Regions from separate parts of the Streptomyces sp. NPDC002888 genome, predicted to be linked through region 1. Evidence: riboswitches for the same ligand, from Rfam matches in the RefSeq annotation. Region 1 holds a riboswitch; each other region holds the start of a gene.
What was found. A riboswitch is a leader RNA that binds a small molecule or an ion and turns the genes downstream of it on or off. The one in region 1 is predicted to bind cobalamin.

Region 1 (9,690 bases):
CGAGCGCGGCAGCAGGATGCGGGTCTGGGCCACGCACGCCTGCCCGTTGTTCATCCAGGCCGCCGGGACGATGCCCGCGACCGCCGCCTCGACGTCCGCGTCGGGCAGCACGACGGCCGCCGACTTCCCGCCCAGCTCCAGGGTCACGCGGGTCAGATTGCGGGCGGCCACCTCCATCACCCGCTTGCCCGCCGCGACCGAGCCGGTGAAGGAGACCTTGTCGACGCCCGGGTGCCCGACCAGATACTCACTGACCTCGCGGTCCGCCGGCAGGATCGACAGCACGCCCTCCGGCAGCCCCGCCTCCGTCGCGATCTCGGCCAGCAGGTACGCGTCCAGCGGTGACTCCGGCGACGGCTTCAGCACCACCGTGCAGCCGGTGAGCAGCGCGGGCGCGAGCTTGGCGGCGGCCACGAACTGCGGCACGTTCCAGGGGACGACGGCCGCGACCACCCCGACCGGCTCGCGCCGCACGAGGATCTTCCCGAGCACGCCGTCGCGCGTCTCCTCGTACCTGAAGTTCCGCGCGACCGTGATCGCCGCGTCCCACACCATCATCGCGCCGAGCGCCTGCGCGAGGACGCTCCAGGAGTACGGCGACCCGTTCTCCGACGAGATCACGCGGGCGATCTCCTCGTGCCGTACGGCGATCCCGTCCTTGATCCGGGTGACGACCGCGATCCGCTCGTCGAGGCTCATCCTCGGCCAGGGCCCCTCGTCGAAGGCCCGCCGCGCCACGGCCACCGCCCGGTCCACGTCCGCCGCCGACGCGTGCGGCACCCGCCCGATGACCTCCTCGGTGTGCGGCGAGATCACCTCGATCACGTCCTTGCCCAGGGGGTCGGTCAACTCCCCGCCGATGAACAGCTGTCCGTGTTCCAGGAGCTCGGCCATGGCGACTGCCTTCGTTTCTGACGGGATATCTGACGGTGTTTCAGAAACTGATACCAGTTCTAGTTAAAGTAGTCCACGAAGAAGACGAGAATGCCCCTGACCAGCGGTTTCCCGAAGATCAGGGGCGCGTCCGGAACGCGTGGGCCGTCAGGGGCCGTCGGGGGCTTGTGGGTCGTGCGGTACACCGCATCGACGGCCTTCCGCGTACGCGTCTCAATGCTCGACACAGTCTGCACAATTCGTAGCTTCTTGGGCGTATCCTGTGAGCGCAGTCACGGCATCGGGGGGACGCATGGGCTGTTTGATCTACCTGGGCTTTTGGCTAGTCGGTGCACTCATCTATGGCCTGGGGGATGCAGTTCCAGCCCTCGGCCTGCCGTTGCATGTCCTCGGGTTTTTGGTAGCCGTGATGTGCTACCCAGCGGTCTTGCTGTGGAGGCGCCACCAGCGAAGTCTGTCGTCTACCTGCGCAAAGTGCCGCGGCGGGAAGACCGTCACCTACCCTATGCACCCCCAACCTCCCCGGACTCTCCCGTGCCCTCGCTGCAAGGGCACTGGGCGGGAGCCCACCTTCGGCCGGTCTCACAATCCACTCCGCCAGCGCTGAGGGGTACATGGGTTTTGAACCCACGGTGACATCGCTGCCACGACGGTTTTCGAGATCGTTGGCGGCTCGACTCGGCCACTGGGCCGCCGACCGCGACCAGGGGCACCGCTCCGACGGCTGGGCCGTCTCTGGGCCGTCCGGCAGTGCCAGCGTCGACAAGCGACGACAAGTGGTGGGCACATCAGCGCACATCAGCGCAGGTAAGCCCAACGCCCCACAGCATCAGTCGACTTGAGCACCCATTGAAACCAGTTCTAGTTATAGTGGGCAATGGCCGTGGGACGGAGGGCAGATGAAAAGCAGCCAGGACCGCGAACCCGGGACGACGGTGTACGACCACGGCGGTGGCGTCCGCTCCGTCGAGGTGCCCATCCCGGACAACCCCCTCGGCCACACCCTCGTGTACGTCGTCGACACCGACCGCGGGCCGGTGCTGGTCGACACGGGATGGGACGACCCGGCGTCCTGGGAGGCGCTCGCGGAGGGACTGACGGCCTGCGGCAGCTCGATCACCGAGGTCCACGGGGTGGTCGTCACCCACCACCACCCCGACCACCACGGCCTGTCGGGCCGGGTGCGCGAGGCGTCCGGTGCCTGGATCGCGATGCACGCGGCGGACCTGGCGATCGTCCGCAGGACGCGTGAGACCCGACCCGACCGCTGGTTCACCTACATGACGGCCAAGCTCACCGCGGCCGGCGCCCCCGAGGACCACGTGGCCCCCCTGCGCACGGCGCCCCGCCGCGCCCTGCCCGGCCTCTCCCCCGCCCTCCCCGACCGCGAGATCGTCCCCGGTGAACTCCTCGACCTTCCCGGCCGCCGCGTCCGTGCGATCTGGACCCCGGGCCACACCCCCGGCCACGTCTGCCTCCATCTGGAGGAGGAACACCCCGCCCAACTCCCGGGCCACGGACGCCTGTTCTCCGGCGACCACGTACTCCCCGAGATCACCCCCCACATCGGCCTCTACGAGGACCCCGACGACGCCACCGTCACCGACCCCCTCGGCGACTACCTCGACTCCCTCGAACGCGTCGGCCGCCTCGCCCCCGCCGAGATCCTCCCGGCCCACCAGCACGCCTTCACGGACGCGGCCGCACGTGTGAGGCAACTGCTCACCCATCACGAGGCCCGCCTCACCGGCCTCCTCTCCCTCCTGGCCGAGCCCCTCACCCCCTGGCAAGTCGCCGAACGCATGGAGTGGAACCGCCCGTGGGACCAGATCCCCTACGGCTCACGGAACATCGCCGTCTCCGAGGCGGAGGCCCACCTGCGGCGACTGGTGAAGCAGGGCCGGGCGGAAGCGGTGGCTGGGAGCGAGCCGGTGAGGTACGTCGCGGTGTAATTCCCTCGCGGGGCGCGACGGCCCCCTGATACCAACGACCTCATGGACCACCCCTGGGAACACCTCCTCGCCGAACGCGCCTGCGAACGCCTCGTCCTCGACTTCGTCCACCGCCTCGACCTGGGCGAACCCTCCACCGTGGCCGAGTTGTTCACCGAGGACGGCACATGGGAATGGCCGGCGGGCGAACGCCTGATCAAAGGCCGGGCCGCACTGCGCGACTACTTCGGCTCGCGTCCGGCCGACCGCCTCTCACGCCGCCTCATGTCCAACGTCCTCGTCACGGTGACCTCCCCGGACACGGCGCACGCGAGGTCGTATTTCACGACGTACCGCGTCGACGGCCACGACGGCGCAAGCATGGTCCCGGCGGGCCCCCCGGTCCAGATCGGCCACTACGAGGACGCCTTCCACCGCGCCCCGGACGGCACCTGGCTCCTTTCCTCCCGCACCCTGTTCCTGGCCTTCGGCGGCGAGACACCCCGCGCCTCCTAGGGTCCTAGACTCCTAGGCTTCTAGACCATGAGCGAACGGATCAACTCCTCGGCTTCCCCGAGGAGTTCCACCTCGTCCCGGCTCATGGTCGGGTTCGCCGCACGACGCCTGCGGGCCTCCGCCAAGCCCTGAGGCGTCAGGTCCGAGGGGTCGGCGAGCAGGGCGGTCAGCATGGCTCGGGCGGGTTCGGCGTAGGGCTCCTCGGACAGGGCGACCTGCGCGAGGATGATCGCGGACATGCCCCAGTCGAGCCCCGGGTCCCCCCTCTCGGCCGTGCCCCAGTCGATCACGCGGGGGCCGGTGTCGGTGAGGATGACGTTCTCCGGGTGGAGGTCCAGGTGGATGACGCGGCCGGGGATGGCGTGCAGTCGGCGCAACAGCCCGGCGAGGACGGCCCCCGCGTTCTCCGACCCCAGCGAGCCCGCCGCCCACGCCTGCACCATCGTCGGACCGGCCAGCCGCTCCATCACGAGGTCGGTGCGCGAGTCGGAGGGACGGACCCGGGGCACGGGGTAGCCGTGGCCGCGCACGTACTCCATCAGCGCCCCCTCGGCCGCCGCGTCCCCCCACCCCTCCCGGTCACGGCGCAGCACCCAGGCCTCGTCGATCTCGTACACGTCGGCCGTACGCCCCGAGCCGAGAAGTCTCCCCGTGGTTGTCATGGCCCGAACCTACTCACACTCAACTCCGCGGCTGAGCCCGCACCTTGGAGTGATCTGCCTCACGTGCTGTCACAGCGTTCGATGTCGAGGTGTCTTGAGGCCGAACCCCTGAAAACGGAGGAGACACCATGGCTGAGAACATCGATGTGGTCGTGATCGGCGGCGGATACGCCGGTGTCATGGCGGCCAATCGCCTGACGCAGCGCGACGACGTGACAGTGACCCTGATCAATCCGCGCCCGACCTTCGTGAATCGGGTGCGCCTGCATCAAGTGGTGGGCGGGTCCCACGACGCGGTCGTCGACTACCGAGAGATCCTGGCCGAGGGCATTCGCCTGGCGGTCGACACCGTGACACGGATCGACGCGGCCGAGCGCAGCGTGGCGTTGGCGACCGGCGACACGGTCGGCTACGACTACCTGATCTACGCGGTGGGCAGTGGCAGCGCCGACCCGAGCGTGCCCGGAGCGGCCGAGTTCGCCTACCCGATCGCCACCCTGGAGGAGGCGCAGCGGCTGCGGCCGGTCCTCGACGCCGCGCCCTCAACGGCCCCTCTGACGGTGGTCGGAGGCGGTGCGACCGGCATCGAGACCGCCGCCGAGCTGGCGGAGGAGGGCCGCACCGTGACCCTGGTGTGCGGCGAGGTGCTCGGCGCGTACCTGCACCCGCGGGGGCGGCGCTCGGTCGCCAAGCGGCTCGCCGAACTCGGTGTGACCGTGCTCGAAGGCCCCGACGCGAAGGTGACGGCGGTGACCCGCGATGGCGTGCGGCTCGGTGACGGTCGCGAGATGCCGAGCGAGGTGACGATCTGGACGGCCGGGTTCAGCGTGCCGGACCTGGCCGGCCGCAGCGGGCTGAGCACCGACGCCCTGGGCCGCCTGCTCACGGACGAGACGTTGACCAGCGTGGACGACGGGCACATCGTCGCGGCCGGGGATTCGGCGGCACCGTCGGACCTGCCGTTCCGGATGAGCTGCCAGACCGCGCGGCCGCTGGGCGCGCACGCCGCCGACACGGTGCTGGCCCGGATCGCGGGTGAGCAACCCGCGGCCGTCAACGTGGGTTTCTTCGGCCAGTGCATCGGCCTGGGCCGTCGCGCCGCCACGCTACAGCTCGCTTCCAGGGATGACACCTCGAACAGGTTCTACATCGGCGGTCGCCTTGCCGCGAAGATCAAGGAGATCGCCTGCACAAACGTCGTCAAGGAACTGGCGGACGAGGCGCGTAAGCCCGGTGCGTTCGCCTGGGGGTTCAGGGACGACAAGCGCCGGCAGCTGCTCCAGGCCGAGCGCGGCAAGACGCCGGCACCCGCTGAACCGGCAGCCTAGCCAGGCCTTCCCTGGACGCAAGCTTGACGGCCTTCGGCAACCAGAGCCGGCCGCGAAGGAAAGGGTTCGAGACATGAGCGACCACTCCACCAACCCCGCGACCGAGACGTTCGTCGCCCACCGCAACCTGCTCTTCACCGTCGCCTACGAGATGCTCGGATCGGCGGCCGATGCCGAGGACGTCCTCCAGGAAACCTGGCTGCGGTGGGTCGAGGTCGATCTGGATCAGGTGCGCGACCAGCGCGCCTACCTGGTCCGGATCACGACCCGCCAGTCGCTCAACCGGCTGCGCACCATGACGCGCCGCAAGGAGGCGTATGTCGGCCCCTGGCTGCCCGAGCCGTTGCTCACCGCGCCGGACGTGGCCCAGGACGTCGAGCTCGCCGAGAGCGTGTCGATGGCGCTGATGCTCGTCCTGGAGACACTGTCGCCGACGGAACGCGCCGTCTTCGTGCTGCGCGAGGTCTTCGACGTCGGCTACGACGAGATCGCGGCCGCCGTCGACAAGAGCCCGGCGGCCGTCCGCCAGATAGCGCACCGCGCCCGCCGGCACGTCGATGCCCGCCGCCCTCGCGAGGTGGTCTCCCAGCGCGAGAGCCGCGCGGCTCTGGAGTCGTTCCAGCGTGCGCTCGAAACCGGGGACATGCAGGGCCTCCTCGACGTGCTCGCCCCCGAGGTCGTCCTGCTGAGCGACGGCGGCGGCGTCAAGCACGCCGCGCGGCGGCCGGTCATCGGTGCCGACAAGGTGGTCCGCATGTTCGTCGGCGGCCTCCGCAAGCTCGAAGCCACCGTCACCAGTGACCCCACCGTCGTCAACGGCAACCCCGCTCTCGTCCTGCGCCTGGACGGCGAGCTCGACGGCGTCATGGCGATCCGTGTCGAGGACGCCCGCATCACCGGCCTCTACTACGTCCGCAACCCTCAGAAGCTGACCCGCGTCGAATCCGAGACCCCGCTCACCCTGCGCTGAACACCGGCGAGGCCGTCGAGGCGGGGCCGCCGACCCGATGGCGCGCGGCAATCGGCAATCGGCAATCGGCAATCGGCAATCGGCAACACCTCAACCTCCCCGCGGCGCGTGAGATGCGCTTCACCTCCACTCCGAGGGCGGAGGTGAAGCGCAGGACCGAAGGTAGAGTGGCCCGGTCGTCATCACACCCGTACGGGGGGAAGCCGGTGCAAAACCGGCGCTGACCCGCAACCGTGAGCCGTCCGTGCAGGGCGGCGAGCCGGACTGCCCCGTGCGGGAAACATGACCGGCTCACACGTGCGCCGGCACCCGCCGCCGTACGGCACCGTCGAGGTCTACGGAGCCGAGCCGCCGGGGCGTCCCGTGCTGCCCGGCTCCCCGCAGGGAGAGGCATCCGCCGATCATGAACGTCCGCCGCAGCGCCGCGGTCCTGGCCGCCACCGTCGTGATCGGCGCGGCCACGCCCGCCGTCGCCGCCACGCCTTCCCCGTCGCCGTCGGTGGCGATACCCGACGGGCTGTACGGCAGCACCGACCCGACGTACGACGGCGTCTGGCGCCAGTCCCTCGCCCTGCTCGCGCAGCACACCGTGGACGTGAAGCCCGCCGCGAAGGCGGTGGGCTGGCTGGCCGGACAGCAGTGCGCGAACGGCGCGTTCGCGGCCTTCCGCGCCGACACCGCCAAGGCCTGCGACGCCAAGCTCGTGATCGACACCAACAGCACGGCCGCCGCCGCCCAGACCCTCGCCGCGCTCGGCGGTCACGCCACCGCCGTCGACAAGGCCGTGACCTGGCTGAAGTCCGTCCAGAACAAGGACGGCGGCTGGGGCTACACCCCCGGCGGCCCCAGCGACACGAACTCGACGTCCGTCGTCGTCGGCGCCCTCGTGGCCGCCGGGGAGAAGCCCGCCGAGGTCGCGGGGGACGGCGAGGACGGCAAGGGCGGCAAGTCGCCGTACGACCTGCTGGCGAAGTGGTCCCTCACCTGCGGTGCGGACGACGGCGGTGCCCTCGCCTACCAGCCGGACAAGAAGGGCAAGCTGGCCGCCAACGCGGACGCCACGGCGGCCGGTGTCCTCGGCAGCCTCGGCAAGGGCTTCGTGGCGACGGCCGGACAGGCGCCGAAGGGCGTCCAGGCCTGCGCCGACTCCGACAAGCCGCTCGCCCCGCAGCAGGTGGCGGCCAACGGCGCCGCCTACCTCGCGGAGGCCACCCAGGGCGGATTCCTGAAGTCCGCCCTCCCCGGCGCCAAGGACCAGCCCGACTACGGCAACACGGCGGACGCGGTCGTCGCACTCGCCGCGCAGGGGTCGACCTCGGCCGCACGGAAGCCGTACGCGTGGCTGGAGAAGAACGCCACGGCCTGGGCCAGGCAGAGCGGCCCCGCGGCGTACGCCCAGCTGATCCTCGCGGCGCACACGATGGGCACCGACCCGCACGACTTCGGCGGCACGGACCTGGTGAAGCAGCTCAACGCGACGGGCCCGGCGCCGCAGGCGGCGGAGAAGACTACGAAGGCCGCCGACAAGAAGGATTCCGACGACGGCTTCGGCGTCTGGTGGACCGTCGGTGTCTTCCTCGTCGCCGGCATCGGCATCGGCTTCCTCCTGAGCGGCCGGAACCGGAAGCAGCAGCCGTGATCCGCCGCGGTGCCCTCCTCCTCACCGCGCTGTTGTTGACCCTGGCGGCCGGCACGACCCAGTCCCAGGCCGCCGGCTACCGCTACTGGTCCTTCTGGGACCGCGACGGCAACCGCTGGGCGTACGCCACCCAGGGCCCCTCCACCGCCCGCCCCTCCGACGGCGACGTCGAGGGCTTCCGCTTTGCCGTCAGCGAGGACTCCGGCGACGCGACACAACCGCGGGGCGAGGCCGACTTCGCGAAGATCTGCGCGAAGACGCCCCCGCAGGACGACCGCAAACGCGTCGCCCTGGTCATCGACTTCGGCACGGGGAGGGACGCCCCGTCAGGCGAAACTCCGCCCGCCCCGCGCACGGCCTGCGCGGTGCTGTCCGCCGACGCGACGACAGCAGAGGCCCTGGCCGCGGTCGCCAAGCCCCTCCGCTATGACACGAACGCCCTGCTGTGCGCGATCGGGGGATATCCGGAGCACGGCTGCGGCGAACAGGTCAGCGGGGCGAAGAAGCCGACGACGACCGAGAAGCGGGCCAAGACGGACGGGGGCCCGTCGGTGGGCCTGTGGGCAGGAGCAGCGGTGGTTGCAGCACTGGGAGCGGCGGCGATCTGGCAGGCCCGTCGCCGTGCCTAGCCCCAGCGGCACCGGGCCGGCGCCGGTGAGCGGACCCACCCCCCGGTACCGGCGCCCGGCCCAACTGCACCCCGGCGCCTGGTGGCTCTGGTCCCTCTCCCTGGGCACCGCAGCAACCCGCACCACCAACCCCCTCCTCCTCGCCCTCCTCATCACCACCTCCGCCTACGTAGTGGCAACCCACCGCCCCCACACCCCCACCGCCCGCTCCTACACCGCCTTCCTCAAACTCGCCCTGGCCGTCATCCTGGTCCGCCTCCTCTTCGCCCTCGTCCTCGGCTCCCCCATCCCCGGCACCCACGTGATCGTCACCCTCCCCGAAGTCCCGCTCCCCCACTGGGCCCAGGGCATCCGCCTCGGGGGCAAGGTCACGGCGGAAGGCCTTCTCTTCGCGCTCTACGACGGCCTGAAACTGGCCACTCTCCTCATCTGTGTAGGAGCCGCGAACGCCCTCGCCAGCCCCACCCGCCTCCTCAAGTCCCTCCCCGGCGCCCTGTACGAGATGGGCGTGGCCGTGGTCGTCGCCCTCACCTTCGCCCCGAACCTCATCGCCGACGTCCAGCGCCTACGTGCCGCCCGCCGCCTGCGCGGCCGCCCGGACAAGGGCATACGCGGCCTGCTCCAGGTCGGCCTGCCCGTCCTGGAGGGTGCCCTGGAGCGCTCCGTCGCCCTCGCCGCCGCAATGGACGCGCGGGGCTACGGCCGTACCGCCGAGGTCCCCGCCCCGGTCCGCCGTACGACCACCGCCCTCACCCTGGGCGGCCTGCTCGGCGTCTGCGCGGGAACGTACGGCCTGCTCACCGCCGCGGGCGGCACCTACGGCCTGCCCCTCCTCCTCACCGGACTCGCCGCCGCCCTCGCGGGCCTGCGCCTCGGCGGCCGCCGTTCCCCGCGCACCCGATACCGCCCGGACACCTGGAACGTCCGCGCCTGCCTGGTCGCCGGGGCCGGCATCGCGGTCGCCGTCCTCCTCACCGTCGCCGCGTCCACCGACCCGACGGCCCTGCACCCCACCACCGTCCCCCTCGTCGCGCCCACCCTCCCCCTGTGGCCGGCCGCGGCGGTCCTCCTCGGCCTCCTCCCCGCCTTCCTCGCCCCCGCCCCTGCCCCTGCCCCTGCCT
Region 2 (9,690 bases), on a different contig from region 1:
GCGGGGATACACCTGGTAGATGACGGCCTGCCGCCACCAGTTCGGATCCTTGGACGAGAGGTCGGGCGTGGTACGGACGATCACGCGGGCTCCTCTTCCGGTTCGGTCTCGGGTCGGTGCGACGAGCGTTCTATGCACGATAGAGGGAAATTCTGTCCACATCGCCGGAAAAGTGAACCTTCGACAACGTCGGAACATTCCATTCCCCGTGTGACGGAAATGTGATGACAGCCGAACTTCCTTGGCTCAGCCGCAGGTTGACAGTGTTCCGTCCCGAGATCCACCATGAGTGCACGCTGTGGCGCATGTGACCAATGGGCCCAGTGTTTCTTCGACCACCCACCCCCGGTACTGCCGGCAGCGTCGTGCTGCCCTCCCGCCGTGCCCGGGTTTCGCACGCCAAGATGGGATCCGCATGTCCATAGCGAGACGTGTCACCATGCGCCGCCTGCTGGGGACGGGCGCCGCGTCGCTCGCCCTGTGCGCGGCCTCCGTCGCCGCGGCCTCCGGCGCCTGGGCCTCCGAGCCCGGCGGCGACGGCTGGAACTCCGGGGGGACGTACAAGCCGGGCACCGGCGCGGGCACGGAGACCGGCACGGACCGCTGCCAGTTCTCCCTGGACGGCATCAACTTCTTCGACTCGGTCAAGGTCGACGACCAGAACCTCAAGCCGACCGAGGACGGCAAGATCCACGTCAAGGTCCGCACCGCCGGGGACGCGAGCACCTGCACCGCCTCCCTGTCCTCCTTCCTCGCCCACGGCGCCGACTTCCGCACCTCCGGCGAGCAGGTCTTCGTCGACTTCGACTCGGTGACGGTCAAGCCCGGCCAGACCGACTCCCTCGACATCGCGGTGCCGGACGCGGGCTGCTACGCCCAGATCGACCTCTACCGGGGTGCGGTCAAGTTCGACGGCAAGCTCGACGCGAAGGACGGCTTCGAGCACGGGGACCTGCCCAAGGGCCCGGACCGCCCGGTGATCAAGGACAAGCTGATCGCGGCCTGGAACGGCGGCACGAAGGACTGCACGACCACCGAGACGCAGCCCCCGACCACCCCGCCGGCCTCCACGCCGCCCTCGCCGCCCTCGACGCCCGCGACGCCTCCGGCGTCGGAGTCCGAGACCCCGCCGGCCGAGACCGAGCCCCCGGCCGGCACCCCGACCCCGTCCGAGCCGGCCTCCACCCCGCCCCCGAGCGCCTCCGAGTCCACCACGCCCCCGGCGGCAACCCCGCACGGCGGCGGCGGTGACCTGGCGGAGACCGGCGCGAACAGCAACACCGGCGTGATCGCCGCCGGCGCCGCGGCCCTCCTCGTGGGCGGCGGAGCGATCGTCATGACGACCCGCAGGCGCAAGGCCGCCCGCTCGTAGCCACGTAGCTTCGTAGCCCCGTAGCTTCGTGGCCTTGAGAGCCACCTCTCGACCGCCCGTGAGGCCCACCACCTGACCGACCCGGTCAGGTGGTGGGTGGGCGGCGGCCGGGGGTCTGCTCTACGGTGGGCGGGCCGTGGTGTTCGGGAAGTCGGTGTGATGCCGACGCGGCCCTCGCCACTGTGATCGGGGAGTTCCCGTCCCACGTCCCCTGAGGGACAGCCACTGGTCGCCGCGAGGCAGCCGGGAAGGCGGGCCGGGCGCGTGCACCCGTAAGCCAGGAGACCGGCCACGGCATCTCACGAACTGATCCACGAGGTGCTGGAGCGTGACCGGATGACCGACCCTGCCGCCCTGCCCACGTCCTTCCGCTGGCGACGCGAGGACACCGTGCGGACGGCGGTGCTGATGGCGGTCATCGCCGCCCTGCACGTCGTCGCGTTCGGCATCCTGTTCCTGCTCGTCGCCCCCGGCCACTACGAGGTCGGCGACAGGGCCTTCGGCATCGGCCTCGGCATCACCGCCTACACCCTCGGCATGCGGCACGCCTTCGACGCCGACCACATCGCCGCGATCGACAACACCACCCGCAAGCTGATGGCCGACGGCAAACGCCCGGTGTCGGTGGGCTTCTGGTTCGCGCTCGGCCACTCCAGCGTGGTCGTCCTGCTCGCCCTGCTGATCGCGGGCGGCACCCAGCTGGCCGGCCGGGTCATGAACGAGGACTCCGGTATCCACCAGGTCCTCGGATTCCTCGGTACGACGATCTCCGGCACCTTCCTCTACCTCATCGCCGCCCTCAACCTCGTCGCCCTGCTGGGCATCCTGAAGGTCTTCCGGGCGATGCGGGCAGGCGCGTACGACGAGCGGGAGCTCGAACAGCACCTGGACTCCCGGGGCTTCATGAACCGCATCCTCGGCCGCCTCACCAGGTCCATCTCACGCCCCGGCCAGATGTACCCGCTCGGCTTCCTCTTCGGCCTCGGCTTCGACACCGCCACCGAGGTCACGCTGATGGTGATGGCCGGTTCGGGCGCGGCGGCGGGGCTGCCCTGGTACGCGATCCTCTGTCTCCCCCTCCTGTTCGCCGCCGGCATGAGCCTGTTCGACACCCTCGACGGCACGTTCATGAACTTCGCCTACCAGTGGGCCTTCTCCAACCCCGTCCGCAAGGTCTTCTACAACCTCACCATCACCGGTCTGTCCATCGCCGTCGCCTTCTTCATCGGCACGATCGAACTCGTGGGCGTCCTCCACGAGAAGCTCGCCCTGCGCGACGCCGTCACCGGCTGGATCGCGGGCCTCGACCTCGACAACGTCGGCTACGTCATCGTCGGCCTGTTCGTGGTGGTGTGGGCGGCGGCGGTCGCGTACTGGAAGCTCGCGAAGGTGGAACAGAGGTGGGCGGCACGGCCCGCCGCCGACACGCGTTAGACGCCCTCCACCGCCGTCAGCCACAGCTTGACGTAGCGCTCCACGTCCACGCCCAACGCCACGTCCACCAGCGGCTGTTCGCGGGTGCCGTGGTGTATCTCGGACTCGCCGGGGCGGGGGCGGCGGTCGACGACGGTCTGGCCGCGGGTCGGGCCGGGGGCGAGGGAGACCTCGACCGGTAGGAGTTCGGTGGTCAGGCCCTCCGGGTCGACGACCGCGCAGACCGCGCCCGCGTCGCCGAGGCCGCCGGTGGGCGTGGGGTCGCCGGAGGTGGCGGGGTCGCGGTGGGCGAGGAGTTCACCGGCCATGCGGAGCCTGGGTTCCGGGCTGGTGCGCAGGCGTTGGACGTCGGCCGCCGGGACCAGGACCTCCTTGAACACGTCCAGGCCGTACATGGTGATCGGCACCCCGGCCGTGAGCAGGATCGCGGCCGCCTCCGGGTCGTGCCAGACGTTGAACTCCGCGACCGGCGTGGCGTTTCCGGTGGCCACCGCGCCGCCCATGAACACGATCCGCTCGATGTTGCGGACCACCTCCGGGTGGGTGCGCAGGAGCAGGGCGATGTTGGTGAGCGGGGCGGTCGGGATGAGGGTGACCGGGTGCGGGGAGGCGAGGATCTCCCGGCGCAGCAGCGTCACCGCGTCCACGTCGACCGGGGTGCGGGTGGGCGCGGGCAGGCCCAGGTCCGCCATGCCGTCCTCGCCGTGCACATGCCGGGCCACGCGGACCGACTCGATCAGCGGGCGTTCGGCGCCCCGGGCGACGGGGATGCCAGGGGCGCCGGCCTGCTCCAGCACGGTGAGGGTGTTGCGGACGACCCCGTCGACGTCCGTGTTCCCGGCCACGCAGGTCACCGCGCGCAGGTCCAGGCCGGGGTGACGGACCGCGAACAGCAGGGCGAGGGCGTCGTCGACGCCGGTGTCGCAGTCGATGATCACGGGGATGGGGCGGCCGGCCGAGCGGGCGGTGGTGCGGGCGGCCGAGCGGTCGCTGGTGCGACCTGTGGGGCGGGCGGTCATGGTGGGGCTCCCTTCCGTCACACCGACCTTATGCAGCCCGGCCCGCCGCCCTCACCCCCCCTTCTCCGTCCCGGAGGGCGGTCGGTCCCGCGCGTTCTCAGTCCCAAAGAGCGGTCCCGCGCGCCACGACCCGCGCCTCGACGCGGTCCAGGAGATCGGCGGCGGGCAGCGCCCCCGGCCTACGGCCGTCCCGCAGGCGTACGGCGGCCAGGTCGCCGTCGGCCTCCCGGTCCCCGATCACCGCCTGGTACGGCACCAGCCGCGCGGCCCGGACACGGGCGCCGAGGGTGCCGTCCTCGGGGCCGTGCAGCCGCGCCCGCAGGCCGCGGGCGACGGCCCGGCGGACCAGCTCCTCCGCCTGCTCGACCTGGTCCTCCGCCACCGGCAGCACGGCCAGTTGCTCGGGCGCGAGCCACACCGGGAAGGCGCCGCCGTGCTCCTCGACGAGGTGCGCGACCGCGCGCTCCACGCTGCCGATGATGCTGCGGTGCACCATGACCGGGCGGTGTTTGGCGCCGTCGGCGCCGATGTAGTGCAGGTCGAAGCGTTCGGGCTGGTGGAAGTCGATCTGGACGGTGGACAGGGTGGCCTCGCGGCCGGCGCGGTCCTCGATCTGCACGTCGATCTTGGGGCCGTAGAAGGCGGCCTCGCCCTCCGCCTCCTCGTAGGCGAGTCCCGAGCCGTCCAGGACCTCCCTCAGCAGCTCGGTCGCCCGCCGCCACAGGGCGGGGTCGGCGACGTACTTGCCGCCCTCCCCCGGCAGGGACAGGCGGTGGCGGGACGCGCGGATGCCGAGGTCGGCGTAGGCGCGGGTGATGAGGTCCAGGGCGGCGCGGGCCTCTTCGACGGCCTGGTCGAGGGTGCAGAAGATGTGGGCGTCGTTGAGCTGGATGGACCGTACGCGGGTCAGTCCACCGAGGACGCCGGACAGCTCGGAGCGGTACATGCCGCCCAACTCCGCCATCCGCAGGGGTAGTTCGCGGTAGCTGTGGGAGCGGGAGCGGTAGATGAGGGCGTGGTGGGGGCAGAGGCTGGGCCTCAGGACGACCTGTTCCGCGCCCAGCTCCATGGGCGGGAACATGTCGTCGCTGTAGTGGTCCCAGTGGCCCGAGATCTCGTACAGCTCGCGCTTGCCGAGGACGGGCGAGTACACGTGCCGGTAGCCGGCCGCCCGTTCGGCCTCCCGGACGTACTCCTCCAGGGTGTGCCGTACGACCGCTCCGTCGGGCAGCCAGTACGGCAGGCCCGCGCCCATCAGGGGGTCGGTGTCGAACAGTTCGAGTTCACGGCCGAGGCGACGGTGGTCATGCATGGTGGGCTCCCTCGTGGGAGGGGCGAGAACCCGGGCCACGACAAAGCCCCGGGGCACTCGCCCCGGGGCTTCGACTGGGTCAGCTGTCAGCGCGCCGGGACATACTCCGGCGTCGTCGTGAGAGACGGAGGACAAGAGTGTCGCTGGGCGCGCTGCATGGGGCGACCGTAGCAAGGGGGTGGAGGTGGCGCGACGGGTTTTCCGGGACCGCGGCCAGGGCCCCGTCCCCTCGACGCCACTCGCCGGACACACCCGCCAGGGGCAGCCCTGCTCACCCGGACGGACCGCCGCGCTGGTGACGGGTCGGCTGCGGTGGTGCCGTGGAGGGGCGTAGCCGATCTTGACGGCTCCCCCGTTCCCCCTGGAGGCTCCCGCATGACCCGTCCCCCGGCCCGCGCGGCCGTCGTGCCCTCGGCGCTCGCGCTCACCGCTTTGCTGACCGTGGCCGCGTGCTCCGCCGCCGGGTCGGGCACGGCACCGGCGGCCGCACCCGCCTCACCCGCCGCCACGGCCCCCTCCCCCGCCGGGGCCCCCACGCTCACCGACGCGCAGGCGCAGGCCGCGTTGATCACGGCGGGTGATCTGGGGGAACCCTGGACACCCACCCAGGGCGCGGCGACCTGGCGGGACGGGCTGCTCAAGGCCTCGGCGGACGTCCCCGAGTGCGGGCGGCTGCTCGACGCGCTCTACGCCGAGGAACTGTTCGGGCCGGACGCGCGCATCCTGGCGGTGGCCGGACTCGACGACGACTGGTACCAGGCCCAGCTGCACTACCAGGTCGTCACCCACCCCCCGGCGGAGGTGGACCGCACCCTGGCCTGGCTGCGGACGCTGCCGCGCTCGTGCGGGGAGTTCAGGGCGAAGGCCGCCGGGGGCCGCGTGCAGGACGGCACGGTCACGGAGGCCGCCCTGCCGAAGGTCGGCGACGCCCGGCAGGGCCTGCGCATCACCCTGACCAGCGAGACAGCGGACGAAACCACCCAGCTCACCCTGTACGTCGCTGCCGTCCGCGTCGGCGACGACACGATCACCGTCACGAACGGCGGCGTCGGCGAGATCTTCGACTCCGTCACCCAGGCGGCCGTCGAGATCGGGGCACAGCGGGTGGCGGAGGTACGGAAACGGGGGCGCGTGCAGGTCTGACCCAGTGACTGGCTTCCGGACTCCGGAGCCGACGCCGGGTGTCAGAGGGGCGGCTGTGCGGGTGCCGGGCCGAGGGTCGTGGTGCCCGGTGCCGTGCGGTGCCCGAGGCCGGTGCGGTACGCGTCCAGGGCGGCCTCCACGCGCCCGGTCCGGCGGAGCAGGTCCCCCAGTAGGCGGCACAGGTCGGCGAGGTCGCCGGCGGCTCCGGCGCGCTCCAGGAGGCTGAGGGCACGGACGTAGTGCTCCTCGGCGGCCTCGGTGTCGCGGGCGTCCTCGGCGATGATGCCGAGGAGGCGGTGGGCGGCGGCGGAGTGCAGGGCGCCGCGCTCCGGACTGAGGTCGCTCAGGACACCGTGCAGCAGTTCGGCGGCCTCCTCCGACTTGCCGCGCCGGTGCAGTACGTCGGCCAGCTCGACGGCGACCTGACTGCTGTAGAGGGCGGCGCGCTTGGCGGAGAGCATGGTGAGTGCCTCCCGCAACTCCTCCTCCGAGCGGTCCAGTTCGCCGTTCTGCGCGTACACGTACCCGCGCATCCAGTGGCAGTTGGCGAGCTCGGTACGGATCTGGAGCTGGCGGTACAGCTCGGCGGCCTTGGCGAGCGAGGCGTCGGCCTCGGCGATCCGGCCCTCGGCGAGGAGCGTACGGGCGACGGAGCGGTGCATACGGGCGACCAGCGCGGGATCGGCGACCTGGGGTGCGAGGGCGAGGGCGAACTCGGCGGCCTGCGCGGCGCGGGCGTGGGCGCCCATGTCCATGTAGGGCCCGATGACGGAGGCGTACAGCAGGAGCAGCGCGTCGGGGTCGTGCAGCCCGCCGCGGTTCAGCTCGTCGAGGGCGGACTCGAGGAGGTAGACGGCGTAACGGAGTTCACCGGCGAGGTAGTGGGCGACGGCGCGCCCGCGCAGCGCCGGGACGCGTACGGGCAGGGGCGCGTCGGCGAGACAGGTCTCCGCCCGCTCGAAGTACTCCCGCGCCGCCTCCAGCTCGCCCAGCTCGATCACGCACTCCCCGAGCCCGAGCAGCGCGGTCGCCTGCTCGTCGACCAGCCCGTGCGTCTCGGCCTCCGTGAGCAGCTCGGCGTACCGCTCGGCCGCCTCCTCGGTCTCGCCGGTGGCGAGGGTGCGCTGGGCTTCCGTGAGCCGGAGCCGCAGATCGGTGACGAGACGGGCGGAGCGCCCGGTGGCCAACTCCGCGAATTCGACGCCCAGTCGCTCGGCGAGGTGCTTGAGCGCTTCGTCGGAGGGCCGTACGCGACCGGCCTCAAGGGTGGAGACGTAGGCGGGCGTGTACGTCGGCTCGGCCAACTGCCGCTGCGTGAGCCCTCGTTCGACCCGCAGCCGCTGCACCCGCCGCCCGATGACTTCGGGCCCGTCTCGCTCGACCACGTCGTGGCTCCCCCAACTCCCGTGGGCCCTCTTGCCGTTGACCTACGGCAGCCCCTAGGTTAATCGGCGAATTAACCGTGCTTAACACATTGCTGTAATTCCCTTCCTCTCTCCACCGCCACCCCCCACCATCGTTGCGAGGTCGCCGTGCACGAACGCACAACCACCCGCTACGAAAGCATCCCCACCCTCTCCCACCCCCGGCTCCGCCCACCCGGCGCAGCCCCCATCGCCCGAGGCGTCGCCGCAGCCGTCATAGCGGTAGCGGCCCTCCTCACAGCGGCCAACGCCGGCCCAGCAAGAGCAGACGAGGAACTCCCGACCCCACCGGCGGCCCAGCAGGTGCACGGGGGCTAGGAAGGCTGGGGAGGCTAGGGACAGCCCGCCAACGCCTGCCCCATTTGAGGTGCTGTGGCCGGACTTACGCCACGCCACGCCATGCCGCGCCACGCGGTTCAGCTGGAACCCCGTAACCCCGTCACCCGATCCCCGGGCCCGTTCAGTTCGGTAAGGCTTTCCGTAAGGCTCTGTCCAGGCGGCCGGCCAGTTCCGCGTCGGTGGGTGGGGCCTCGCTGAAGAGGGCGCTCAGTTCGGTGGTGAAGGTCTGGGTGAAGGCACCGTAGAGGGGGGTGCGGGGGCGGGCGACCGCCTGTTGCAGGGACCTGAGGAGGATGGGGGCCGCGTACTTGGGCCGGCCTGCCTCGTCCCGCGGCATGCGGTCGGCGCTCTCGCCCGTGGGGGAGGCCGCCGGGGTCGTGGCGGAGACGCGGGCGTTCGTGCACGTCACGTCACCCGTGTAGACGGAGGTACGGGTCGCGGCGAACCCGGCGTCCAGAAGGCAGCGTTCGCTGTCCGCGTTGGTGAGGAAGCCGATCAGATCGGACGCGCCCGCGGACCGCTCCGACGTCCGGGTCACCGCGAGGTTCTGGCCGCCCAGTACCGCGCGGCCGGGCAGCGGGGCCACGCCGAGCTGCTGCTCGGTGAACGTCTGGTGCAGGTCGCGGTAGGCGTACGGCCAGTGCCGCAGGAAGGCCGTACGGCCGTCGGCGAAGTCACCGAGGGAGGCGGCCTCGTCGGAGCGGAAGGCGTCGTCGAGGGTGTACGACGTGTCGGTACGGGCGCGCAGTTCGGCGACACCGTCGGTCAGCTCCTGGACGTCGGACTTGTAGTGGCCGTCGGCGTCGGTGAGCGCGAAGTCCGGCGTGGCCGACGCGAACGCCTCGATCGCGTTGACCGTGAGGCCCTCGTACGAGGCCAGCTGACTCGTCCAGCCCTCCTCGTAGCCCTTGGGCTCCTTGCGGTCCAGGGAGTTGATCAGTTCCCGCAGCTCCTGCCAGGTGGTGCCCGCGCTGAGGTCGGTGCGGCCCAGCGCGTCGAGGTGGTCGCGGCGGTAGTAGAGCAGCCCGACGTCGCTGTTGAACGGCACCGCGTACACCTTGTCGTCCCAGCGGGCCGTGCGGGCCACCGACGGGATGACGTCCGCGTCGACCGCCTTGTCTGCCAGCGGCCGGACCAGGCCCGCCTCGGCGAACTCCGGCACCCACGTCACGTCCAGGTTGACCACGTCGTACTTGGCGCTGCCCGACTGCAACGCGCCGAGCAGCTGGCTGCGCTGTTCGTCGGCGGAGCCGGGGAGTTCGACCAGCCGGGCGTAGTAGCCGGTGCCCGTCTCGTCCTGCTTCCGGTTCCAGGCGTCGATGAGCTGCTGCCGGATGCCGTTCTTGCCGGTCACGTCCCGGCCGCTGGCCACCACGATCTCCCCGGGCGCGGCGGCGGCCGACGGGGCCTCCTGGTCGACCGAGCCGCCCGTGCAGGCGGTGACCGCGAGGAGCAGCAGGGCGAGCAGCATGCGTCGCGCCATCAGTCGTCCCCCGTTCCCGCGCGCGCGACCTCGTCGTGCAGTCCGGCGCCGAGGTCGTCGCTCGCGTCCAGGCAGCGGCCACCGCTCGCCTCGGCGATCCGGGCGTCGGGGCGGCCCCGGTCACAGGCGCCGATGTCCAGGGACACCATGACCACCGGCACTCC
Region 3 (9,690 bases), on a different contig from region 1:
CCGGCACGATCGACAGCACCGTCGAGGCCGCAGAGCAGCAGGCCGAACGAGCCCACCTCGACGTCCTGCCGTCGGCGGCCATGCTGGAGATACCCGAGATCGTGGGCGTCGGCGAGATCGTCGGCGTCGTGGTGGCGGCCATCGTCCTGCTGGTCACCCTGGGATCGGTCGTGGCTGCGGGCCTGCCCCTGGTCATCGCGTTGATCGGTGTCACGGTGGGCGTCGGCGGCGCCTTCACTCTCTCCACCGTCTTCGAGATCCACTCGCTCACCGCCGTACTGGCCCTGATGCTGGGGCTCGCCGTCGGCATCGACTACGCCCTGTTCATCGTCAACCGGCAACGGCGGCTCATCCTGGACACCGGCCTGGACGCGCACGAGGCGACCGGCCGCGCCATCGGCACCGCCGGCAGCGCGGTCTTCTTCGCCGGCAGCACCGTCATCATCGCCCTGGCAGGACTGCTGGTGGTCGGTATCACGCTGCTCAGCACCATGGCCCTCGCCGCCGCGGCCACGATCGCCATCACCGTCCTGCTCGCCCTCACCCTGCTGCCGGCGCTCCTGGGCCTGGTCAAGGAGCGCATCTGCTCGGCCGGAACCCGACGCACGGCGCAGCAGCAGGCCTCCGCCGCCGCACGGACACGGGCCACCCGCTGGGGATCACACCTGGTCCGCCACAAGTACCCCGCTCTCGCGGCGGCGTTCCTGATCCCCCTGGTTCTGGCGCTGCCCGCCCTCGACATGAGGATGGGTCTGCCGTCCGGCGCCAGCTACAACCCCGACACCGCACAGCGCCAGAGCTACGAGGAGGTCAGCGACACTTTCGGGCCCGGCTTCAACGGCCCCCTCATGCTCGTCGCCCGCTCCTCCGACAGCGGGCGGCCACTCACTCCCGTGGCCCTCGCTGCGGTCGTCTCCGAGCTGAAGGACACCGAGGGCGCCACTTCGATCTCTCTGGCAGGTATGAACACCGCCGGCACCGTGGCCGTCCTCAGCCTCATTCCTGGCGACGGTCCGAACGACGACGGCACCAAGGACCTCGTCGCCTCCGTGCGGGACAAGAGCCGGGAGATCCGCGAAACCCATGGCGTCACCATCGGCGTCACCGGCTTCACCGCCCTCGCGATCGACGTGTCCGACCGCCTCGGGGACGTCCTGCCCCTCTACGTGGCCACCGTTCTCGGGCTCTCGCTGATCGTCCTGCTCCTGGTCTTCCGCTCGGTCGTCGTCCCGGTGATGGCCACGCTCGGCTTCCTGCTCAGCATCGCCGCCACCTTCGGCATCACCACGGCGGTCTTCCAATGGGGCTGGCTGCAGGCGCTGTTCGGACTCGACGCGAGCGCACCTGTGGTGAGCCTGCTGCCCATCATCGTCACCGGCGTGCTCTATGGACTGGCCATGGACTACCAGGTGTTCCTGGTCACCTCGATGCGTGAGGCCCGCATGCACGGTGCCGACCCGCTCGACGCGACCGTCTCCGGCTTCGCCCGGGCGAGCGCCGTCGTGATCGCCGCGGCCACGATCATGGTCTCGGTCTTCGCCGGATTCATCTTCAACGCCCAGCCCATGATCAAACAGGCGGGATTCGCGCTGGCGGCGGGCATCCTCATCGACGCGTTCGTCATCCGCATGACATTCATCCCGGCCACCATGGCACTCGCACGGGAGAAGGCCTGGTGGATTCCCGTATGGCTGGACCGCCTCCTGCCCGACCTGGACGTCGAAGGCGACAAACTCGCGCAGAAGATCCCGCTCCCCCATCCTGCCACTCCCCGCCAGCACGCCACAGCGCAGCAGACCTGACGCTCCGTCGGCGAACATGTGCCTGCCGGTAACGCCGAACCCGAGGTCGTCGGCCGCGGCGCCCGTGTCATCCGCGTCGTTTCGCGCACGGCACGGGGCGGGAAGTGGCAACGAGTCGTAGTCCTGGCCTGTCTTTCTGATGGCACCCGTTTCCATGATCGGAAGCGCTTCTACACCACCACACTCGGCGGACCGCACCCGCACGGACCGAGCCGTCACCACGTCAATGAGTGCTGCGGCAGCCGCCCCCTGCGACCGCGTACACAGCGGTCGCAGGGACAGTGAGCGTTTGCCAACCTGATCGGCGGGGTGGGGAGTTGCGGCGGGGGTGGCGGCCGGACGTAAGGAAGCTCCTGGTAGATGGGTTCAAGACCAAGATCGCCTGTCGCCCAGGAGCTTCCGCGTGCTTGTCTACCCATCGCAGCGCGTCGAGCAGGCTCACCTGTGGCGAGACGTCCAGCCGTTGGGCGGATCCGTTGATCCACAGCTCGATCTCCACCGTGTCATTCCTCCGGTTCGCCTGAGGGCTCGTTCTCTTGAGGGAGGCGCCATCAGGCACGTAGGACAGGACCAGAGGGACTCCGGCCTGAATCACTACGTCTCGCTTCGCGGCGCTCGCGGATGATGATCTTTTTCGGATCACGCGCTGTCTGCGGGTGGCGCTGGCTAACCGGTGTAGCCGCGGTGGTCGCCGCCGCAGAAGGCCAACACCGTCACAGCGGGGCCGACGTCGCCCCGGGTTCACACGTGCTGGAGGATTTCGTCGATCACTTGTTGGTGGTCGCGCCACCGAGCACAAGGCCGGGGGCGCACGTCAGCAGTACCGGGAGGCCACGGCCCGGGCTCAGCTGTCGGCCGCTGTTGGTTACGGGGAGGACCGGCCGTGCTCGCCGGTATTCGTTGTCGGTCGAGTCACCCGTACCTGTACCTGTCCCGGTGAGGCGACGTATCGGGGTCCTTGCAGCGTGAACTGGTGGTCCAGGCTTCAGGATCCGGTGCGATAGCGGGTGAGCATGAGGGCGACGGCTTCGTCCACGATCGTGGTGTCGGTGGGGTCGGGCGGGACGAAGTCGGTGCGTACGAGTTGAGGCCACAGGAGCTGGCCGCAGATCATGCCGAGGAACTGTTCGGCCACGGCCGATGTCGGCTGGGTCTGTCCGTCGGCCGAACGGAAGTCGAGTGTGCCGGCCTGCGCTTCGGCGTCCAGGTAGTCGCGGAGCCGGTCGAAGAAGGGTCCGCGGTCGATGGCGAAGCCGGTGCCGACGATGTCGGCGAGTTCCGGCATCTGGGGAAGTTCGGTGACGAACCGGTGCGCGAGCTCCTCCGTCCACCAGACCCGCGCTGGCGCCCGCGCTCCGGTGCGCGCTCGATCTCTTCTTCTTGATCCGGTGTCTTTGCGCAGACAGCGCCCGCTGCGGTGAGAGCTGTACGCCTTGTCACCGCGACCGGGTGTGGGAGTGCTCGCCCTGTGGGCGAATACTGCAACCCTCGAATACCGACACTCCGCCAGTGCCTCCGGCCGCGATCACGCGCCGCAGCGCCCTGACGGTGGCGGGCGGCGCGATCGCAGGCGCCGCCCTCGCGCAGGCGACGGCCCCTGCCTTCGCCGCCTCGGCCGCCTCGTCGGACGCGGACGCGATCGTCGTCGGCGGCGGGCTCGCCGGCCTGGTCGCGACGGCGGAACTGGCGGCGGCGGGACGCAAGGTGCTGCTGCTCGACCAGGAACCGGAGGCGAGCCTTGGCGGGCAGGCCTTCTGGTCGTTCGGTGGCCTGTTCCTCGTCGACTCCGACGAGCAGCGGCTGATGGGCATCAAGGACTCCCATGAACTCGCCTGGCAGGACTGCCTGGGCACGGCCGGCTTCGACCGCGGTGTCGACGACCCGGGCGGCCAGGACTACTGGGCCTACAAGTGGGCCGAGGCGTACGTGGACTTCGCCGCGGGGGAGAAGCGCTCCTGGCTCTCCGGGCTGGGTGTGCAGTGGTTCCCGATCGTCGGCTGGGCCGAGCGCGGCGGCGGCCTCGCGGACGGTCACGGCAACTCGGTGCCCCGCTTCCCCGTCACCTGGGGCACCGGCCCGGCGGTCGTCGAGCCGTTCGAGAAGAAGGTGCGGGCGGCCGTCGAGGACGGGAAGGTGACCTTCAAGTTCCGGCACCGCGTCGACGACATCGTGACGACGGGCGGCGCCGTCACCGGCGTACGCGGCGCGATCCTGGAACCGAGCAACGCCCAGCGCGGCAAGCCCAGTTCCCGTACGGTCGTCGGCGAGTTCGAACTGCGCGTGCCGGTCGTGATCGTCACCTCCGGCGGTATCGGCGCCAACCACGACCTCGTACGGCAGAACTGGCCCACCCGCCTCGGCACCCCGCCCAAGTCCATGATCACCGGTGTCCCGGCGCACGTGGACGGCCGCATGCTGGCGATCACCGAGAAGGCGGGCGGACGGATCGTCAACCCCGACCGCATGTGGCACTACACCGAGGGCCTGCGCAACTACGACCCGATCTGGCCCGGCCACGGCATCCGCATCCTGCCCGGCCCGTCGTCCATGTGGTTCGACGCCACCGGCAAGCGCTTCGGCACGCCCGACATCCCCGGTTACGACACCCTCCACACCCTCAAGTCGATCACCGACACCGGTTACGACTACTCGTGGTTCGTCACCACCCAGAAGATCATGGCCAAGGAGTTCGCGCTCTCCGGCTCCGAGCAGAACCCGGACCTCACCAACAAGAACGTCTGGCAACTGCTCTCGCGCATCTGGCAGACCCCCGAGCCGATCGAGAAGTTCAAGAAGAACGGCGTCGACTTCGTCGTCGGGACGACCCTGTCGGAACTCGTCAGGGGCATGAACAAGCTCACCGGCGACAACCTGATCAAGCTGGACGACCTCAAACGCCAGATCGACGCCCGCGACCGGGAGATCGACAACCCCTACACCAAGGACGTCCAGGTCATGGGCATCCGCAACGCATTGGCCTACCCCGGCGACACGCTCAGCCGCACGGCCTCGGCCCACAAGATCATGGATTCGAGTGCCGGCCCCCTCATCGCCGTACGCCTCAACATCCTCACCCGCAAGACCCTCGGCGGACTCCAGACCGACCTGTCGGGCCGCGTCCTGAACGCGGCCGGCGAGGTCGTCCCCGGTCTGTACGGCCGGCGAGGTCGCGGGCGTCGGCGGAGGCGGCGTCCACGGATACCGCTCCCTGGAGGGCACCTTCCTCGGCGGCTGCCTGTTCTCCGGCCGCCAGGCGGGACGGGCGGCAGCAGCCGCGACCGCGTCCTGAGCGCCCAGCCGCGGGGCGGGCCGCTGCGGTCCGGGCGCCGCCGGGGTCACCGGCTCCGGCGACGGCGGTGGCGCGGTCCGGGGATGCGACAGCACCGGAACCCGGCGGTGTGCGTCAGCTGGTCGAGACCGGCCCCAGGAACCGTATGTGGGGGCGTTCCTCGGGGCCGTCGTCCGTGATGGTGGCCCGTACTCCGTAGACGTCGGCGACGAGGGTTTCGGTGAGGACGTCCCGGGGGCTGCCACCGGCCACCACGCGGCCCTGCTTCAGGACGACCACGTGGTCGCAGTACATCGCGGCCAGGTTCAGGTCGTGCAGCGCGATCACGCTGGTCAGGCGGAGTTCGGCGATCAGGGCCAGCAGCGCGAGCTGGTGCTGGATGTCGAGGTGGTTGGTGGGTTCGTCCAGCAGCAGTTCCCGCGGCTCCTGGGCGAGAGCGCGGGCGATCTGGACCCGCTGGCGCTCGCCGCCGGAGAGGGTGTGCCAGGGCCGGTCGGCCATATGGGCGAGGCCTGTGCGGGCCAGAGCGGTGCGGACGGCTTCCTCGTCCGTGGCGGACGCGGGACTCCAGGCCCGCCGGTGCGGGACGCGGCCCAGGCGTACGACATCGAGAACGGTCAACGCGACCTGGGTGTCCGCCTGTTGCTCCACTACGGCGACGCGCCGGGCCACGGCGCGACGGCCCACCTGGTCCAGCGGGCGGCCGTCCAGAGCGACCACGCCGGAGGTCGGCGCGAGGACCCCGGCGAGCAGGCGCAGCAGGGTGGACTTGCCCGAGCCGTTCGGGCCGAGTAGGCCGGTGACGGTCCCGGGCAAAGGGGTGAGGCTGACCCCGTCCAGGACCAGTGTGCCGCCGAGCCCGCGGGTGACCCGGTCGGCGCGCAGTCCCGTGTCGTGGGTCATCGCGGGCCCCTGGTGCGGTACAGGACGAGGACGAACGCCGGTACGCCGATCAGCGAGGTCACCACGCCCACCGGCACCTCCAGCGGGTCCAGCACCGTGCGGGCCAGCGTGTCGACCCAGACCAGGAACACCGCCCCGGCCAGGGCGGTGGCCGGCAGCAGCCGCGTATGGCGGGGACCGGTCAGCGCGCGTGCCGCGTGCGGCAGCACAAGACCGACGAAGCCGATCGCCCCGGCCGAGCTCACCAGGGCAGCCGTCAGCAGAGCGGTGGCGCACAGCAGAACCAGCCGAGTGCGGGCGACATGCACGCCCAGCGACGCGGCGGCGTCCTGCCCGAACGCGAACGCGTCCAACGCCCTGGCGTAAGCGGCGCACACCAGCAGCGCCGCCACCAGCGCCGTGAGACCCGCACCCACGTCCGTCCAGTCGGCCCCGCTGAGGGAGCCGAGCAGCCAGAACAGCACCCCGCGCGTGGTCTCCGCGTCGGCCGCCGTCATCACGACGAAGGAGGTGAGCGCGGAGAACAGCTGCATGGCGGCGACGCCGGCGAGCACCACGCGGTCCGTGGTGCCGCCGAGGGTGTGGCTGAGCAGCAGCACCAGCGCGAAGGAGACCACCGCGCCCACGAACGCGCCGCCGGAGACCGACAGGACGCCGCCGCCCGCGCCGAGCACGACCACCATGACCGCGCCCGTCGAGGCACCGGAGGAGACGCCCAGCACGAAGGGATCGGCGAGCGGGTTGCGCAGCAGGGACTGCATGACCGCCCCGCACACGGCCAGTCCGGCGCCGCACACGGCGGCGAGCAGGGTGCGCGGCAGCCGCAGATTCCACACGATCCCGTCCCGGATCGGCGTCAACTCCGCCTGCCCCCACCCCAGATGGGCCGCCACCGTGGACCACACGTCTGAGACGGCGATGTCCGCAGGCCCGATGGTGATCGCCACGGCGACGGAGGCGCACAGCGACGCGAGACCGGCCGCCCACAGCAGGGCGCGGCGCAGCCCGCGCACCGCCGCCGGGGTGGTCGCGGACAGGGCGTCGGTCATCCCGCGAGGCCGTACGCGCGTAGCGCCGCCGCCACCTTTTCGATGCCCTCGACGGTCCGCAGGGTCGGGTTCATGGCTTGGCCGGACAGCAGTACGTACCGCTTCTTCCGGACCGCGGTCATGTTCTTCGTGACCGGGTCGGACTCCAGGAACTCGATCTTCTTCGCGGCGGTCTCGGCCGTCTGCTGCTTGCGGCTCAGGTCGCCGATGACGAGGACGTCGGGGTCGCGGTCGGCGACGGTCTCCCAGTTGACCTGCGGCCACTCCTCGTGGGTGCCGTCGAAGACGTTCTTCGCGCCGAGTTCGCGGGTGACGATGCCGGGGGCGCCGCAGCAGCCCGCCAGGTACGGGGACTGGGAGTTGGCGAACCAGTACATGAGGGTCACGTCCTCGGCGTCGAGACCGGTGGTGGCCTTCTTCACCCGGTCCTTCAGATCGGTGACCAGTCGCTCGCCGCGCTCCTCGACGCCGAAGATCCTGGCGAGGTCGCGTACTTCGCCGTAGACGGCGTCCAGGGTGAGGGGCTCGGTGCGTACGCCGTCGCCGTCACCGCTGTTGTCCTTGCCGACGCAGTCGGAGGGGGAGAGGTAGGTGGGGACGCCGAGCTTGTCGAACTGCTCGCGCGGGGCCACGCCGCCCCGGCCGAGCGTGGAGGCGAAGGAGGCGGCGACGAAGTCGGGCTCGGTGTCCAGGACCTTCTCGAAGGACGGGGCGTTGTCGGCAAGCCGCTTCACCTTGCCGCCCGCCTTCTCCAGGCCCTTCGCCACCGGGTCCGTCCAGGTGGCGGTGCCCACCATGCGATCGGCCAGCCCCAGGGAGAGCATGATCTCGGTCGTGCCCTGGTTGAGGGAGACCGCGCGCTGCGGAGGACCAAGGACGCGGACCTGGTGCCCGCAGTTGTCGAGCGTGACCGGATAGCCCTCGGCCTCGCCCTTCGCCGAGTTCCCGGCCGACGAGCCGGAGGAGCCGCCGCAGCCGGTCAGCAACAGGGCGCCGGCCAGAGACGACAGGGCGGCATGACGGATGGGGCGTGCGAGGGGCACGGAACTTCCTTCGGCGTCGAGGGCTCAAGCGCGAAGCCCGGTCGTACGGGATGCTCCCCGGCCGTCCTGCGCTGCCGGGGCCGCCAGCAGGTCTTCGGACTCGGGGTCACCCGGACGAAGCGCCTTCCCGGACCGCGATCGCCGTCCAGTGGCCGTTGCTCCGCCCGTCGCCCTCACCGCTGCGCGTCAGCTCCGGATTCGCACCGGATTCCCTGACCCACGCACGTACGTGTACGCACATGGGTACGACTGGCCCCGGCAAGCTACCACAGGCGCCGGGTGCCTCTTTCGGGCAGCTCGGCCGTCAGTGTTCGGTCCCCTCGTCGCCGGGCTGCGTGAACACCCTCAGGATGCGCTCGGCGGCCAGCGTCGCCGTCAACTCGCCTTCCCTGACCTGCTGTTCGAGGGCCGGTGCCAAGGCCCGTACCGCCGGATCGGCGTGCAGGCGGCCGAGGAGTTCGTCGCGGACCATGCTCCACGTCCAGTCGACCTGCTGGTCGCGGCGCTTGGCGGCGAGACGCCCCGTCGAGTCCAACAGCGCGCGGTGCTGTTCCAGACGTTCCCAGACGGTGTCCAGACCGGTGGACTCCCGGGCGCTGCAACTCAGCACGGGCGGTGACCACGCCGCGTCCCTGCCGTGCATCAGGCGCAGCGCGCCCGCCAACTCCCGTGCCGCCGCGCGGGCGTCGCGCTCGTGCGGGCCGTCCGCCTTGTTGACGGCGATCACGTCCGCCAGCTCCAGGACACCCTTCTTGATGCCCTGCAGCTGGTCGCCGGTGCGGGCGAGGGTCAGCAGCAGGAAGGAGTCGACCATGTTGGCGACCGCGGTCTCGGACTGGCCGACGCCGACCGTCTCCACCAGGACCACGTCGTAGCCGGCCGCCTCCATCACCACGATCGACTCGCGGGTCGCCTTGGCGACCCCGCCCAACGTGCCCGCGGTGGGGGAGGGCCGGACGAAGGCCGCCGGGTCGACGGCCAGGCGTTCCATGCGGGTCTTGTCGCCGAGGATCGAGCCGCCCGTACGACTGGACGACGGGTCGACCGCCAGCACCGCCACCCGGTGCCCGAGCCCGGTGAGCAGGGTGCCGAACGCGTCGATGAACGTCGACTTGCCCACCCCCGGCACACCGCTGACGCCGATCCGCCGGGCCCGGCCGCTGTGCGGGAGCAGCTCGGTCAGCAACTCCTGTGCCAGCGCCCGGTGCTGGGGCCGGGTGGACTCGACGAGCGTGATGGCGCGCGCGATGATCGCCCGCTTCCCGTCGAGGACACCCTTCACATACGTGTCGAGGTCGATCGCCATGGGCTTCAGAGGCCGTGCCCGAGATCGGCCGACAGCTGCCGGACCAGGTCGTGGGCCGCGTCCGGGATCACCGTGCCGGGCGGGAAGACGGCCGCCGCGCCCATCTCCAGGAGCGTGGGCACGTCCTGCGGCGGGATCACCCCACCGACCACGATCATGATGTCCTCGCGCCCCTCCTCGGCGAGTTGCTCCTTCAGCGCCGGTACGAGGGTGAGGTGACCGGCGGCCAGCGAGGAGACCCCGACGATGTGGACGTCCGCCTCGACGGCCTGGCGGGCGACCTCGGCCGGGGTCTGGA

Region 2: another riboswitch for cobalamin. It lies ahead of ACFYWX_RS03405 (HoxN/HupN/NixA family nickel/cobalt transporter); the one in region 1 lies ahead of ACFYWX_RS16455 (prenyltransferase/squalene oxidase repeat-containing protein).
Region 3: another riboswitch for cobalamin. It lies ahead of ACFYWX_RS25650 (ABC transporter substrate-binding protein); the one in region 1 lies ahead of ACFYWX_RS16455 (prenyltransferase/squalene oxidase repeat-containing protein).

The regions. Positions count from the first base shown of each region.
Region 1 is NZ_JBIAPU010000009.1:24,175-33,864, reverse strand. It holds gene ACFYWX_RS16485 (aldehyde dehydrogenase) at 1-894, opposite strand, end outside; gene ACFYWX_RS16480 (MBL fold metallo-hydrolase) at 1,794-2,846, shown strand; gene ACFYWX_RS16475 (nuclear transport factor 2 family protein) at 2,889-3,341, shown strand; gene ACFYWX_RS16470 (phosphotransferase) at 3,362-4,003, opposite strand; gene ACFYWX_RS16465 (NAD(P)/FAD-dependent oxidoreductase) at 4,132-5,331, shown strand; gene ACFYWX_RS16460 (RNA polymerase sigma-70 factor) at 5,405-6,301, shown strand; cobalamin riboswitch at 6,458-6,588, shown strand; gene ACFYWX_RS16455 (prenyltransferase/squalene oxidase repeat-containing protein) at 6,705-7,940, shown strand; gene ACFYWX_RS16450 (SCO2322 family protein) at 7,937-8,569, shown strand; gene ACFYWX_RS16445 (energy-coupling factor transporter transmembrane component T) at 8,595-9,690, shown strand, end outside.
Region 2 is NZ_JBIAPU010000002.1:94,265-103,954, reverse strand. It holds gene ACFYWX_RS03415 (glycoside hydrolase family 13 protein) at 1-84, opposite strand, end outside; gene ACFYWX_RS03410 (LAETG motif-containing sortase-dependent surface protein) at 416-1,372, shown strand; cobalamin riboswitch at 1,493-1,681, shown strand; gene ACFYWX_RS03405 (HoxN/HupN/NixA family nickel/cobalt transporter) at 1,709-2,806, shown strand; gene ACFYWX_RS03400 (nucleoside hydrolase) at 2,803-3,825, opposite strand; gene thrS (threonine--tRNA ligase) at 3,923-5,137, opposite strand; gene ACFYWX_RS03390 (hypothetical protein) at 5,513-6,280, shown strand; gene ACFYWX_RS03385 (tetratricopeptide repeat protein) at 6,322-7,665, opposite strand; gene ACFYWX_RS03380 (extracellular solute-binding protein) at 8,165-9,526, opposite strand; gene ACFYWX_RS03375 (caspase family protein) at 9,526-9,690, opposite strand, start outside.
Region 3 is NZ_JBIAPU010000016.1:123,466-133,155, reverse strand. It holds gene ACFYWX_RS25675 (MMPL family transporter) at 1-1,802, shown strand, start outside; gene ACFYWX_RS25670 (TetR/AcrR family transcriptional regulator C-terminal domain-containing protein) at 2,788-3,204, opposite strand; partial or broken gene ACFYWX_RS25665 (FAD-binding dehydrogenase) at 3,312-5,091, shown strand; gene ACFYWX_RS25660 (ABC transporter ATP-binding protein) at 5,206-5,994, opposite strand; gene ACFYWX_RS25655 (FecCD family ABC transporter permease) at 5,991-7,043, opposite strand; gene ACFYWX_RS25650 (ABC transporter substrate-binding protein) at 7,040-8,086, opposite strand; cobalamin riboswitch at 8,154-8,355, opposite strand; gene meaB (methylmalonyl Co-A mutase-associated GTPase MeaB) at 8,391-9,392, opposite strand; gene scpA (methylmalonyl-CoA mutase) at 9,398-9,690, opposite strand, start outside.